3 regions of the Paenibacillus sp. FSL F4-0100 genome follow, and region 2 is predicted to be linked to each of the others. Evidence: predicted binding sites of a transcription regulator. Region 2 holds the regulator's gene; each other region holds the start of a gene.

Region 1 (5,264 bases), 1.2 Mb from region 2:
CATGTCGCCTGTAGCAGGGGCGGAAATGACGACTTTCTTCGCTCCGCCTTTCAGGTGAAGCTCGGCCTTTTCTTTCGTGGTGAAGAAGCCTGTACATTCGAGAACAATATCAACGCCAAGCTCTCCCCAAGTAAGCTCTTCAGGATTCCGCTTAGCCAAAACCTTAACCTCTTTGCCGTTTACTTTGAAGGTTCCGTCATGGACTTCAATGTCACCGTGAAAAGTGCCTTGCGTCGTATCATATTTGAGCAGATGAGCTAACATTTTAGCGTTCGTAAGGTCGTTAATCGCTACAACCTCGACGCCTTCCACATCTTGAATTCGGCGAAAAGCGAGTCGTCCGATTCGTCCAAAACCGTTTATACCTACTTTTACAGTCATTGAAAAATCCCCCTATAAGTTTTATTTATTCCAACAAGCGAATGCCTGTGATGAAATAAAAATGGCCCAGCGCTATTTCATTCTAGAATGGCTTGTTGTATAATGCGAAAAGAGACCGATCGGTACTTTTTATATTAGCATGATATTAGTGAATTGCAAGGCCGAATTGAATAATTCGTTTAAAACAAATGAAATAAAATAAGGTTCATACGGAGGAGCTCATGAAAAAAGGGGACAGAACACGGGAACATATCATTATGAAATCGGCTGAAATTTTTAACCAGAGAGGATATGCCGGTACATCGCTAAACGATATTATTGCCGACACCGGAATTAAGAAAGGGGGCATCTATCGACATTTTGCCAGTAAAGACGAGATAGCGCTTGAAGCCTACAATTATGCTGCCAGTATGGTCGCCAGAAAATTTTCTGAGGCGGTCGATCAAGAGCAGTCTGCGTCAGGAAGGTTGGTTGCTTTTTTTCGTGTCTATGAGGATGTCGTCAACGATCCACCATTTATTGGCGGATGTCCCATGCAGAATACAGCTGTAGAAAGTGACGATACTCATTTGGAGCTTTGTGGTCGAGCAAGGCAAGGGCTGCATACCTTCTTGGATATGATGAAAAGTATTATTCGTGACGGCATTCAAGCTGGGGAGTTTAGGGAGGATCTGGATGTGGATGCGCTAGCATCATTTGCATTTTCCTTGTTGGAGGGAGGGATTTTGCTCAGCAAGTTGGATGGGGATAACAAGCACATGCTAATGAATAAAAAAATCTTCTCGTCCTATTTGCAGCAATGCTGCTTAAAGACCAGTTAATCTGGTGTACTGGCACATCGGAATGGAGCTGGGCATCATCGATGACAACTCAAGTTCAGAATTCTGACTTTCGATGGATCGTTTCATTTAAGTATAAGCTGTCTTAAGCAATAGCCCGAACGGGTGGTTTTTATATTTTTCACGGAGTTGTAAGAAAGAATTGATCTTTACTTGAACGTTTAGAGGAGAAGGCGTGACCACGATTGCAAGGCTAAACGTCGAATATATAATAAATTTTAAATATCAGGTTTTGTAATATTTCAACTGCATTTCTCACAAATTTGGGGAAATGCCAACTTATTATGTGAAAAAGTTCTCTTTTTATTCACGAAGGAGCAGAGCATATGTTAGCCCCCGAAGGTCGTAAAGTTTTACGTCTAAACCTGTTGTTTTAATTTTTCATTTTGTAGACAGGAACAGCGTTGGAGGGAGGAAGTAAATATGGGAATCGATACGGTACTATGGAGTAAACTGGTGACTGGAATGACACTAGGATTCCACGCTATTTTCGCGACACTTGGCGTGGGTATCCCATTAATGATTTCACTCGCCGAGTTTATCGGTATTCGTAAGAAAGATCTTCACTATATTCTAATGGCAAAGAGGTGGTCACGAGGGTTCATTATCTCTGTTGCAGTAGGCGTAGTCACAGGAACAGCAATTTCGTTACAACTCTCCTTGGTATGGCCCAATTTCATGAAACTTGCGGGAAATGTTATTGCGCTCCCATTGTTTATGGAAGTGTTCGCCTTCTTTTTTGAAGCCATTTTCCTAGGGATTTACCTGTACACGTGGGAACGGTTTAAAAACCCGATGATGCATTGGTTACTAACGATTCCTATTGTCGTCGGTGCAGGGATGTCAGCAGTATTTATCACGACGGTAAACGGATTTATGAATCAACCAGGGGGATTTACGTTTGAAGGAGGACTATTCACAGCCGTTGACCCCGTTCAAGCAATGCTGAGTACGGCAACATTCTCCAAGGTGTTTCATGTATTAAGTTCGGCCTATCTAACAGGAGCTGCTCTCCTGGCAGGTGTTGCAGCATTTGCAATACTTCGAAAAGGGGTTTCAGCATACCACAAAAAAGCATTAAAGCTGATGATGGCTGTCGTTTTGGTGTTCAGTTTAGTAAACACCTTAGCCGGAGACGTATCAGCTAAGTTTTTGGCCGAACATCAACCTGAAAAACTCGCAGCAGCCGAATGGCATTTTGAAACTGAAAGCGGCGCAGATTTGATATTTTTAGGGTGGCTTAATGTTGAGCATGAAATTATAGGAGCACTCCACCTTCCCAAATTTCTAAGTTTCTTGGCTTTTGGAGATTTCAATGCAGAAGTAACGGGTCTTAATGAGTTTCCTATCGACGAACAACCATCACTCGTGGTTCATTATTTTTTCGATTTAATGGCAATCATTGGATTTTTATTATTAGGCATTTCCTTTCTGTATTTCCTATTTGTACTTTGGAAAAAGCGTAACGAACTCAACAAGTGGATGCTGCGAATGATTGCATTAGGAGCACCGCTTGCTTTTTTAGGAGTTGAACTGGGGTGGTTTTACGCAGAACTCGGCAGGCAACCCTGGATTATCCGAGGATATATGCGTGTAGAGGAAGCGGCTACGACATCCCCAAGCGTCAGGATCCTTTTTTTCTTTTTCCTTCTACTATACATTGTATTGGGAACCGTTAGTGTTCTTGTGCTTCGTCGCATGTTCAATAATAATCCGGCTGAAGTTGAGATGGAGACGTGGACGCAGCATGCAAGCGACAAATCAACATTGAAGGGTGAGCACACATGATGAATTACGAATTGATTGGAATTTCAGTGCTCTGGTTGTTTTTGTACGGATATATCATAATCGCTTCCATTGATTTTGGCGCAGGTTTCTTTGCCTTTTATGCTCGTTTAACCAAACAGGACCATGTAATCAATAAACTGATTTCTCGTTACTTATCGCCAGTTTGGGAAATCACGAATGTATTTTTCGTTTTTTTCTACATTGGCATGATCGGCTTTTTCCCGGAAACCTCCTATTATTATGGATCAGCCATGCTTGTCCCAGGAAGTCTTGCGGTCATTTTGCTCGCTTTACGCGGTTCATTCTATGCATTTGAAAATTATGGCTCCAAAAATAATATTGTTTATCTGTTTCTGTATGGAGCAACCGGAGTGCTTATTCCTGCTTCATTGTCAGTGGCGCTGACATTATCCGAAGGCGGATTTATCTTGAAACAAGGAGAGACGGCCTCGTTGGATTACTGGGCACTCTTGAGCAGTCCACTGTCTTGGAGCATCGTTGGACTGGCCATCGTATCTGTTTTATTCATTAGCGCTGCTTTTCTGGCTTTTTACGCTTCGCGTGCTGAAGATCATGCTGCATTGAAATTGATGCGAACCTATGCGCTTTTTTGGAGCACGCCTACAATCGTTATCGCACTGACAGCATTTATTTTCTTGGGTCAACACAATGAGCGGCATTTCCAAAATATGATGGATTTATGGTGGCTACTCGCGCTCTCAGTTGCCTTTTTCATGATTGCAATGTGGTTATTATACCGAGGAGGTCGTTATGGGATGGCGTTTATATGCATCATGCTGCAATTCTTCAGTGCTTTTTTTGCTTACGGCATTGGACAATATCCTTACATTCTTGATCCATACATCACCATTCAAAGTAGTGTCACTTCTTCGTCTATGGGATTCGCACTGGTTGTGGCGTTTATCGGTGGTATGTGTCTCTTAGTTCCTTCATTGATCTTAGTCTTCAGACTTTTTCTGTTTGATGCGGATTATGTGAAAGGAAACAAATAGAATAGCACATTGTTTCTTACGGCAATATTTCCCACAAGGCCACTTTCCGGAAGGAGGAGAGTTTTTACGTGAAGAGAAATAAGAACCTCATTGCTCAACACATGTCTGCACAACGAAAATATCTTGTTCTTCTTGGCATCATATCCTTTGCACTTGGTACAGCCATTGTTGGTCAGGCTTCATTGCTTGCAGAAGCCGTCCAACGTATCTTCGTGGAAAAAGCCTCTTTCTCATCCGTGGCTATGATCCTTGGCATGCTTTTGGCGATTATGGCTTTACGTACATTGTTATCATTTGTTAATGGGAGAATTGGTCTCCATATGGCTGCCACTGCAAAGATCAACATGCGAGAATCTGTTTTGCAAAACTTGACCCGTGTTTCCATGGGTTTAAGTCTTCAGGGACAGACGGGAGAGAGGGTCAGCGTAGCATTGGATGCAGTAGACGAGGCGGATAGTTATTTCAGTCAGTACATCCCAAAAATGGTGGAAGCGATGATAATTCCCATTTTGGTCCTGATCGTTACATTTACTCAACATGCCAATTCAGGTTGGATCATGATCTTTACGGCTCCGTTTATTCCGATATTCATGATCTTGGTGGGGCTAAAGACGAAAAATAAATCGGAAGAAAAATATGAGCAGCTGGCCAACTTTTCCGGTACGTTTTTGGATTCCCTTCAAGGGTTGGTTACATTGAAAATATTCGGGCGAACTCATCGTCAGCAACAGGAGATAGAGCGCAGTAGTCTCAACTATCGTGACACAACCATGGATATTTTGAAAATCGCATTCATGAATACGTTCATGTTGGAATCCATTGTGATGCTTAGTATCGGTGTTGTTGCCCTTGAGTTGGCCATTCAGTTGGTTGTATACAAATCAATGACGTTTCACACTGCTTTTCTCGTTCTGTTACTCGTTCCAGAATTTTATAATCTCTTAAAAAATACAGGCACCGCTTTCCATAGCGGGCGAACAAGCATGGGAGCGATCCGTAAGATTGAGAGTATGCTTGAGAAGAATATGATGGAATCATATATAAGCGATGGAAAAAATCGGATGCCAAATTTTCAAATGTCACATGCAAAGCCACTTCCAGTACCCCCTTCGATAGAACTGAAAAATGTACGATTTAAGTATGCTCCTGATTCATTTGAATTCCACTCGGGAAGTGTGTTTCTTAAACCGGGGGACAACATTGCCATTGTTGGTAAGAGTGGAGCCGGTAAAACGACACTGCT
Region 2 (5,264 bases):
GCTCAAGGTCCCCAAAAACAGGCGCTGGTACAAAACTGGAACATGCTCAAAAGCATGAGCGAGGGCATTATCGAGGAATGGCTCCATTTTGAAGAGAAGATGGCTATCTTCCGCGAGAGTGCCGCCTCACCTCCTGTTTTTCCACCGACCGAAGCGCCTGAACTGCAGCTCGATGCATTCATTCGCGGCCAAGGTTATTACAAGTTGTTGATGTTCCAGCCGGCTATACAGCAATTTGAAGTGGCCGCCACGGTATTTCCGGATAGCCTTCTGATCAAGCTGTATATTGCGATGTCCCATCTTTATTTGGGGCAAACCATACCAGCGTCCGATGTATTGGTGTCCATCCTGCCCCTGGCAGACAACAAGAAGATGCGAGCGATGATTTACAACGCGCTTGGATGCATCGAGGTGTTGAATGGACAACAAGGGAAAGCCGAGGAGCATTTTGCACTGGCGATTCACAGCGACCCGACACTTCCTGACCCCATTATCAATTTGGAGGTCTGCAAGCAGAATCGCGGTGAGCTCCAGTACGGCAGCCAATTGATCTCTTTGCTGTAGAAATCAAGCCATTACAAGAAGCGATGCCAGAGCTCATTACTGAGACTTTGGTATCGCTTCTTGCCGTATGGAGCGATGGAGGAGAAACGGGGGATTTTTTACCCGGAATGTTCAAAACCCGCAACTTCTGGTATGCTGTTAATTAGTCTGGAGGAAAGGGATTTTATCGAAATGAAATTTGCCGTATTGGATTTTGAAACCACGGGCAACCAGTCAGCAGATGAGATCATTCAGGTTGGACTGGCCATCATCGAAGAGGATCGAAGCATCTCCCGCGTATACGGCACCTATGTCAATCCCGGGATTCCGATCCCTCCTTTTATTACCGGTTTGACCGGCATTTCCGACAGTGATGTAGCGGATGCTCCGTCATTGGAAGAAATGATGATGGAACTCGTGCCCATGCTCGACGATGTCGTATTGGTTGGGCATAATGTCGCTTTTGATTTTAACTTTTTGCAAAATGCACTCGATCGCTGCGGCTATTTACCGTTCAGCGGCCGAATTCTAGATACGATGCACTTCTTAAAAATATGTTTTCCCTCGCTGCCTTCTTATCAGCTCGGGATGGTCTCTTCTCATTTCGGTCTGGAGCATGACCGTCCGCATCAGGCGGACAGCGATGCGCTTGCCACGGCCTATGCGCTGCTGAAATGCCTGGAGGAGATCGATGAGCTTCCTCTCCTTACCGTGCAGCGGTTAAGCGACCTGTTTGCCGACGAGGACAGCGACTTGGCCTGGTTCTTTGACGGCATCCGTGCTGACAGGGAGTTCCAGGCTGTACAAGCCGGAGACACCCATACGTACTATCGTCAATTTGCCCTGGCCGTTGACGATTGGAACGATATTGCGCCTGCCAGGGATGAGTCGGAGCCTAATCCGCTGGCGGATGTAAGCTTTGAGCAATACATGAATGATGTCCGTGAACGTCTAAAGGAAACGCTGCCTCATTATGAGAGCAGGGATGCCCAGGACATGATGTTTCAGGAAGTGATGCAGGCCCTCGATGACAATAAACATTTATTGATCGAAGCCGGCACGGGAACAGGCAAATCCCTCGGGTATTTGCTGCCGTCGATTTATCAAAGCGTGAAGCAGGAACAGAAGGTTATGGTGAGCACGCATACAATCAACCTTCAAGAACAGCTGCGTGACCGGGATATTCCCCTGCTCACCCAGGTTGTTCCTTTTCCTTTTAAAGCGGCTATTTTCAAGGGAAGAGGCCATTATTTGTGTTTGAGAAAATTTGAACATAAAATAAATAGAAGAGATTTTCATTCCCCGAAGGAAGATGTGATCACCGCGGCGCAGATGCTGGTCTGGCTGACCCAGACGGAGAACGGGGATGATGAAGAACTGAACTTTGGCGGTCGCGGAGGGGATTTCTGGGAGACGATCTCCAGTGATTCGGATTCCTGCCTTGGCCGTGCCTGCCCATGGTTCCGCAAATGCTACTATCACAGGGCCAAACATGAAGCGGGCATCGCGGATGTTGTCATTACGAACCATTCGAAGCTGTTCACTGACGTAAAAGCGAATCATCAGCTGCTTCCGAGTTATGAGCGTCTCGTCATTGATGAAGCGCATCATCTGGAGGACGTCGCTGGCAAGCACCTTGGCTTGCAGATGAAATATTTTTCGGTGGTCCATACGTTGACTCGTATGTACAAAGACAGCCGCAGCGGTCAGCTTCCGGCTCTTCGCCAGCTGCTGCAAGCATCATCGCATGAGAAGGCTGTCGAGTGGTCCTCCATCATAGACCGGATTTATCCGGATCTGATCACCGCAAAAGAGAATTGGGACCGGCTCAGCGATCAATTGTTCGGACTGCTTCCGGAACGCGGAGACGCGACTCCGGGGGATGCCGGTCAATTCTCGCTTCGCTTATCGCCTCTGAAGAAGCCGAAGGATTGGGATTCGCTGGCCGAGTTGGAGCATCAAATTCATGTGACGCTGGGCGATGTCGTTCGCAAGGGTGACAAGCTGATCGCCGAGATGAAGGAAGATCTGGACGACTACAGCGCGGACAGTTTGTTAACAGACCTATCGGGTCTGTTTAAGGACCTGGCCGCACACCGCGAGGACCTGAGGTCCTTCATGGCTCTGAATGATGAAGGCACGGTATACTGGATGGAGGCTAACGGGAATTTTCGCGGCAAATCGCTGCAGCTTTATGCAGTGCCTGTCGATGTTAGCACCCACTTGAAGGAATTGTTTTTTGACAAGAAACAAAGCGTGATCCTGACATCGGCGACCTTGTCGGTGGATAAATCGTTTCAGTTCATGATCGAGAACTTGGGTCTTCAGGAAGCGGCAGATAGCGGCAACCTGAACACGGTTCTGCTGCCGTCCCCGTTTAATTACAGGGAGCAGGCCCTCCTTGTCGTGCCGCGCGATTTTCCGAGCGTGAAGGGCTCGGTCGGGGATGCACTCTTTGTGAATACACTTGTGCAATCATTGGCCGATACGGCAATCGCTACGCATGGCCGCATGCTTGTGCTGTTCACTTCGTACCGCATGCTGCGTCAGGTTCACGAGCCGTTGAAGGAGGCGCTGGCATCCAGCGATATTACGGTACTGGGACAAGGGATGGACGGAACCAGCCGTACCAAGTTAATCCGGAGATTCCAGGATAGCAGCGCTTCGGTCCTGCTGGGTACGAGCTCCTTCTGGGAAGGGGTAGACATACCTGGTGAGGCGCTCACTTGCCTCGCGATCGTCCGGCTGCCGTTCCAGCCGCCGAATCATCCCTTGGTCGAAGCCAAGAGCGAATTGCTGCAGCAGCAGAAGAAGAACCCGTTCATGAAACTTTCGGTTCCGCAAGCGGTCATTCGCTTCAAACAGGGATTTGGCCGACTGGTGCGGACCGCGCAAGATAAGGGGATTGTCATTGTCTACGATACCCGGGTCATTGAATCCTATTACGGGAAATATTTCTTATATTCTTTGCCGGGGCCGAAGATGGAGCACATGCCGACAGAGGGGATCGTTCCCCGAATTTCGGAATGGCTGCAGGAAGAGGCAGGCATAGAGAACCAAGCTGAATAAAAGTGAAACAATGAACGAAATGATCTGTCACAAAAAAATGTAGTTATTAACCTATTATTAGGGGGAGCATGAATGAAATCGGAAAAAATTTCGGAAGCCGTGGTCCGCAGATTGCCTGTATACTTGCGCTATTTGAATGAGCTTCAGAAAAGGGAGGTCTCCACGGTTTCCTCCCAGGAACTGGGACAAAAACTGGACCTCAATCCTGCTCAAATTCGTAAGGACCTAGCGTATTTCGGTGATTTTGGACGGAAAGGGATCGGATATGACGTATCTTATCTGATCGAGAAAATTCGCCAGATTCTAAAGCTGGACCAGAAGATCAATGTCGCATTGATTGGGGCCGGTAATCTTGGACATGCATTATCGAATTACAATGCATTTCTAAAGGACAATATGAAGATTGTGGCGGTTTTCGATTCGTATTCTCCCAAAGTTGGTATGAAAATTAACAATTTGGTCGTACAGCCGATGGAGGAACTGGAGAAGACGGTTCATGAGTACGGCATTCGTATCGGGATAATCACCGTTCCGGATTTTGAAGCGCAGAATGTAGCCAATCAGCTTATCGCCGCAGGCATCGAGGCTATCCTGAATTTTGCGCCAACCATCCTGAAAGCCCCATCCCATATCCGGATTCATACGGCTGATTTCACTACGGATTTGCAGAGTTTGGCCTATTATTTGGATAACGGCAAGGAGGATGCAGCACATGACGACAACGAAGTGGATGGTTAAGAACGGAACGTTTGCGGTACTAGAGGAAGGGAGATCCGTGCTACGCGGATATATGGTTGTGGAGAATGACCGGATAACCTATCTGGGTGAAGAAGAGCCAACCGTCCAAGAGGGAATAGAAGTTATCGATGGAACTCATCTGTTTTTCCTACCGGGGTTAGTGAACACGCACGGACATGCGGCGATGTCCCTGCTCCGCGGTTATGGCGACGATCTGGCACTGCAGGTATGGCTTCAGGAAAAAATGTGGCCTATGGAAGCCAAATTCACGGCCGACGATGTATACTGGGGAACCGCACTCTCCGTGCTGGAGATGATCAAAGGCGGAACCACGACATTTGTGGATATGTATGATCATATGGATCAGGTTGCCAAGGTTGTGCAGGACTCAGGAATGCGCGGCGTTCTAATGCGCGGCGTCATCGGATTATGTCCGCCTGAGGTGCAGCAGCAGAAGCTGGATGAGGCGGTGGCATTCGCGAAAGACTGGCATGGCAAGGCTGACGGGAGAATTACGACGATGATTTCACCGCATGCACCTTATACGTGCCCCCCGGATTTCATCGAAAAATTCGTTCAGGCATCGCATGATTTGAATCTGCCTTTGCATACGCATATGTCCGAAACGGAAACGGAAGTAGCTCAGAATGTAAAAGACTACGGACTTCGCCCTGTTGCCCATTTGGAGAAGCTTGGCATGTTCTCCCGGCCAACGCTGCTTGCGCATGCCGTCCATCTGACCGATGAAGAAATCGAAATCCTGGCCAAGCATCAAGTTATGGTGTCGCATAATCCAGGAAGCAATTTGAAGCTTGCCAGCGGCATTGCACGCGTGCCTGCACTGCTGAAAGCTGGGGTCACCGTGTCATTGGGTACCGATGGACCTGCGAGCAATAATAATCTGGATATGTTTG
Region 3 (5,264 bases), 170 kb from region 2:
CCCTTCCAATCCCTCGTCATGGGAGCTGCATTCGGGATCGCGCTCACGTTGGTGGTGTTCGCCGGGTCAGAGCTGTTTACCGGAAATCACATGTTTTTTACGATAAGCACATTATCCGGACGAACGACGATGGGGGATACGCTGAAAAACTGGGTACTCGTGTTTATCGGCAATCTGGCTGGAGCGATTCTGCTCAGCTATCTGGTGTATGCTTCCGGCCTGTTCAAAGGCCTGCCGCCGGACCATCTCATCTTCACGGCTGCTGCCAAGAAAATGAATGATCCGTTTATGGAGCTGTTCTTCAGAGGCATCTTGTGTAACTGGCTTGTCTGTCTGGCCTTGTGGATGGGAATTCGGGCCAAGGGAGAAACGACAAAGCTGATCTTAATATGGTGGTGTCTGTTTGCCTTCATTGCAACAGGGTACGAGCATAGCGTAGCTAATATGACACTTCTGACACTCGCGACGATATTACCGGGGCATCCCGAGACCATTTCCATTAGTGGATGGATCAGCAACATGGTGCCGGTCACGCTGGGGAACATCCTTGGCGGCGGATTGTTTGTAGGGATGGCTTATTGGTTTATCTCGTCGGGAAAAGGGAGCAAGCAAAAGTAGGTTTTGTAGGCGACATCGATGAGAAGGAGCAGTTCCGTAAGCAGGTTTGCTCACTTGATAGACAGCCGAAAAGAAGCGGTCAACCAAACGGTTGACCGCTTCTTTAACGATATACGAACGAGATGTTTTGGAGGCTTCGCCTCCAAGCTAAGCAGATGAAGTGGAACCTAATGAGTAAACAAAGAAACCGTTCCATTGGTAAATGGTGAGTTGTCCTTCCATTTACTAAGAAACGGTTTCTTTTCGTGTACCTTGTCTTCCAAATCCTTTACCGATGTTCCACCAGGTCAATCGCACCAAGCACAATATGAGCCAGTCCGAAGCCGAGAATACCGGTTGCGGCAAGTTTATACTTGCTGCCAAGCAGAGCGGCACCCGAAGCAGAAACCACAGTTCCAAGAACAGCAGGAATCAATCCTTCACGCATGCTGAGCACTCCCTTTAATTTGGTTTGGAAAGACAAGGTTTATTGTAAGCAGATGACTGTATATTATGCACAGAAGGGAGCAGGCCGATTAAATCCGGCAGATTTCGTTCGGACACAGCTCGCAATGGCAGATTTCCTGCAGCATCGGAAGATCTTTAATGACAATCATTCCGCCGGCATATTCGATGGCATCTTTTTTGCGTAAGTCACTCAGCATCCGGTTCACGCTTTCGCGGGTTGCCCCAATCATGTTCGACAGATCGGTGTGGGTAATCTTCTTGTTGATGAGAATGGTATCATCCGCTTGATGCTGTCCGTAGGTGTTGCTCAGACGGATCAGTGTCGATGTTAAAGCACCGGGCTTACCGTACATCATGAGATCCCGGAATTTGGTCTGGGTGATGCGGTGGTGGATGCCCATCCACTTCATAAAATCAATGGCAAAGTCGCAATGCTGACAGATCAGCAGCTCCAGATCCTTGTGCTCAATGACACCGACAACACTATCCTCAAGCACCTCTGCCGAGAAACTGTGATTGTTGCTGAAGAATGGATCGGCTTGCCCGACCATGTCTCCTGGATGGTACATATATAGAATCAGCTCTTTGCCTTCATCAGTCGATTTAGTTAATTTAATTCTTCCTTGTTTAACGTAGTACAGCTTGTCGGCGAAGTCACCTTCCCAGAACAAATGGGATCCTTCAGGGAGTACCCTTTCCTTCATGCTGACCAGCAGACGGTTGCGGTTTTGTTCCGAGAAGCACTGCGTGTTCCCTAAGTTTTCGATTTCCATTACATGGTCTACAGTAGTTTTCATGTTGGTATCCCCTAACATCCTAAAATTTGATCTGTTTAATCTTTAAATACATTATAACGTGAAAACATTCACTTTTGGGGGAGAATAAGAGGGAAATCGTGGCGAATTTTCAAACTTTGTGATCTCTTTCACTTAAAAGGAGGGAAAGACAGGCATAAATTACACAGAAAAGAAAAATATTTATATTGTGAAATATTTCACATGAATTTAGAGAAGGCTGTGTTACGATCAAAGCGTAGACGAGAAAGAAACATGAACCATGGGAGGATGAGAGATATGGCTGTGAGCAAAGGAACGGTTGAAGTTAAAGGACAAACAGCATCGGAGTACATTCAAGGGCTGATTGACAAGGCGAATCGAGCCAAAGAAAAGTTTATGGAATTGAATCAGGAGCAGGTCGACGGGATTGTACAGGCGATGGCCATGGCAGGCCTTGAGAAGCACATGCAACTGGCGAAGATGGCGGTTGAGGAAACGGGACGGGGCGTGTACGAAGACAAGATTATCAAGAACCTGTTCGCCACAGAGTATATCCACAACAGCATCAAGTACGACAAAACGGTGGGTATTATTGAAGACAACGCCTATGACAGCTTTCAAAAAATAGCAGAGCCGATCGGGATTATCATGGGGATAACACCGGTAACCAATCCGACCTCCACAACCATATTCAAGGCGCTGATCTCCATTAAAACGAGAAACCCGATCATCTTCGGATTCCATCCATCCGCGCAGGCATGCAGCCGGGAAGCCGCGCTGATACTGCGGGATGCCGCCGTGAAACAAGGTGCTCCTGCCGATTGCATCCAGTGGATCGAAGCTCCTTCCATGGATAAAACCAATGCACTCATGAATCATCCTGACGTCGCCTGCATTCTGGCCACGGGCGGTTCGGCAATGGTCAAAGCGGCATACAGCTGCGGCAAGCCGGCCCTCGGCGTAGGACCAGGTAACGTGCCTTGCTTTATAGAGAAGAGCGCGGATCTGGATCAAGCAGTGAACGATTTGATTTTATCGAAGACCTTTGATAACGGCATGATCTGCGCTTCCGAGCAGGCTGTCATTATCGAAGAGCCTATCTATCATACAGTGAAGAAAAAAATGATTGCCAGCGGATGTTATTTCGTCAACAAGGAAGAGCTGGCGAAACTGACTGCGCATGCGATGGTATCGGAGAAATGTGCGGTTAATCCGTCCATTGTCGGAAAGCCGGCAGCTAAGATTGCCGAGGCTTGCGGTTTCGAGGTACCGGAAAGCACCAAGATCCTGATCGCCGAGCTGGAAGGGGTCGGTCCGGCTTACCCGCTGTCCGCCGAGAAACTGAGTCCGGTTCTGGCCTGCTATAAGGTGAAGGATGCCGAGGAAGGCATAACACGCGCTGAAGAGATGGTTGCTTTTGGCGGCATGGGCCACTCGTCGGTGATCCACTCGCACAATGAGGACATTATTATGAAATTCTCGGATCGGATGAAAACCTGCCGCATCCTGGTGAACCAGCCTTCTTCGCAAGGCGGTATCGGGGATATCTACAACACGAACCTGCCATCGCTGACGCTGGGTTGCGGCTCGTATGGACGTAATTCCACTTCGTCGAACGTGACGGCTGTCAATCTAATCAACGTGAAAAGGGTGAACCGCAGAACCGTGAATATGCAGTGGTTTAAAGTACCGGACAAAATTTACTTTGAAAAAGGCTCCACGCAGTATCTTGCGAAAATGCCGGAAATCACCCGTGTTGCGATCGTTACCGACCCCATGATGGTGAAGCTGGGTTATGTGGAGCGGGTAGAGCATTATCTGCGTCAGCGCAGAGTGCCAGTGGCCATCGAGGTCTTCTCGGAGGTCGAGCCGGATCCTTCAACAACGACAGTAGAACGCGGAACGGAGATGCTTGCTAGGTTCCAGCCGGACTGCATTATCGCCCTCGGCGGCGGATCGCCAATGGATGCAGCGAAAGCGATGTGGCTGTTCTATGAATACCCGGATACGGACTTTAACAATCTGAAGCAAAAATTTATGGATATCCGCAAGCGGGTCTATAAATATCCGAAGCTTGGACGGAAAGCGAAATTCGTTGCCATTCCAACAACGTCGGGAACCGGCTCGGAAGTGACTTCGTTTGCCGTCATCACGGACAAAGGGCTAGGGAATACCAAGTACCCGCTGGCTGATTATGAGCTGACACCGGATGTGGCGATTATCGATCCGGAATTTGTATACACGCTGCCTAAAACAGCGGTAGCCGATACCGGTATGGACGTTCTGACACATGCTATTGAAGCCTACGTATCGGTGATGGCCAGCGATTATACGGATGGGCTTGCCATCAAAGCCATACAGCTGGTGTTCCAATATCTTGAGCAGTCGGCGCTGACCGGCGACAAACTCGCCCGCGAGAAAATGCATAATGCTTCGACGCTTGCCGGCATGGCTTTTGCGAATGCGTTCCTTGGCATCAACCACAGTCTTGCGCATAAGTGGGGCGGCCAGTATCACACGGCACACGGACGCACCAATGCGATCCTAATGCCTCACGTCATTCGTTACAACGCCAAGAAGCCAACAAAATTCGCGGCATGGCCTAAATATACCCACTTTGTGGCTGATGAGAGATATGCTGAAATCGCACGGATTCTCGGGCTGCCGGCAAGAACAACGGAAGAGGGCGTGAACAGTCTGATTGGCGCGATCCGGGAGCTGAACAGCAAGCTCGGTATCGAGGAGTCGTTCCAGCAGCTTGGCATCGATCCTAAAGATTTCGAGAAAAATGTTGAGCATTTGGCGGACCGGGCTTTTGAAGACCAGTGCACAACGAGCAATCCGAAGCTGCCGCTGGTGACAGAGCTCGCAGAAGTTTACCGCAACGCATTCTACGGTCGGTTCTAAATAGGATAGGCTCTGAATGCCGATCATGAAGATCCGGGAATATGTTGAGGTAAGTGATGCAAGACCAGACTCGGAGTGATAAAAATCACGGGAAAAGATAACTTTGTGATTAATATCACAGATGCGAGAGATCAACAGGACTACAATAAAGGTGTAGCAAGAAGCTGAATCTCAGGTCTTTGATAAAGAAGCTTGAAGGTACAAGGCGGGGTAGTGGCATCATTGATCGTGAAAATAATCACATTTAAAGATCTGAGATAGATCAAGGTGTGGCCTCGCCTGTCCTTGCAAGCCCCAGCAAATCTAGGAGGGATTCAATATGTCGGTGATTGAAAAAGAAACAGGCTGGAAAGGTTTTAAATCAGGTAAATGGACCAAGCAAATTGACGTTAATGATTTTATTGCAGAGAACATTACTCCCTATTATGGCTCTGATGAATTTTTGGCAGGACCCACGAATAACACCAAAGCACTGTGGGATATCGTATCGGATTTAACCAAGAGAGAACGGGACAA

The links. Region 2 encodes Rex, which represses fermentation and respiration genes when NADH is low (regulators of the CRP and FNR family bind a similar motif). Its sites were predicted from a motif close to TTGTGAAATATTTCACAA; they were not measured.
Region 1: MHH48_RS17760 (cytochrome ubiquinol oxidase subunit I) is a predicted target of Rex. The motif match lies at 1,505-1,522, and genes of this name have one in related genera.
Region 3: adhE (bifunctional acetaldehyde-CoA/alcohol dehydrogenase) is a predicted target of Rex. The motif match lies at 2,048-2,065, and genes of this name have one in related genera.

Annotation. Positions count from the first base shown of each region.
Region 1 covers NZ_CP150303.1:3,932,513-3,937,776, reverse strand. Annotated here, with positions in the region: gene gap (type I glyceraldehyde-3-phosphate dehydrogenase) at 1-381, opposite strand, end outside; gene MHH48_RS17765 (TetR/AcrR family transcriptional regulator) at 603-1,202, shown strand; gene MHH48_RS17760 (cytochrome ubiquinol oxidase subunit I) at 1,644-3,008, shown strand; gene MHH48_RS17755 (cytochrome d ubiquinol oxidase subunit II) at 3,005-4,021, shown strand; gene cydD (thiol reductant ABC exporter subunit CydD) at 4,090-5,264, shown strand, end outside.
Region 2 covers NZ_CP150303.1:2,690,808-2,696,071, forward strand. Annotated here, with positions in the region: gene MHH48_RS12015 (hypothetical protein) at 1-564, shown strand, start outside; gene dinG (ATP-dependent DNA helicase DinG) at 736-3,612, shown strand; gene MHH48_RS12025 (redox-sensing transcriptional repressor Rex) at 3,685-4,350, shown strand; gene MHH48_RS12030 (amidohydrolase) at 4,325-5,264, shown strand, end outside.
Region 3 covers NZ_CP150303.1:2,524,697-2,529,960, forward strand. Annotated here, with positions in the region: gene MHH48_RS11115 (formate/nitrite transporter family protein) at 1-618, shown strand, start outside; gene MHH48_RS11120 (asparagine synthase) at 887-1,045, opposite strand; gene MHH48_RS11125 (Crp/Fnr family transcriptional regulator) at 1,134-1,862, opposite strand; gene adhE (bifunctional acetaldehyde-CoA/alcohol dehydrogenase) at 2,139-4,748, shown strand; gene pflB (formate C-acetyltransferase) at 5,068-5,264, shown strand, end outside.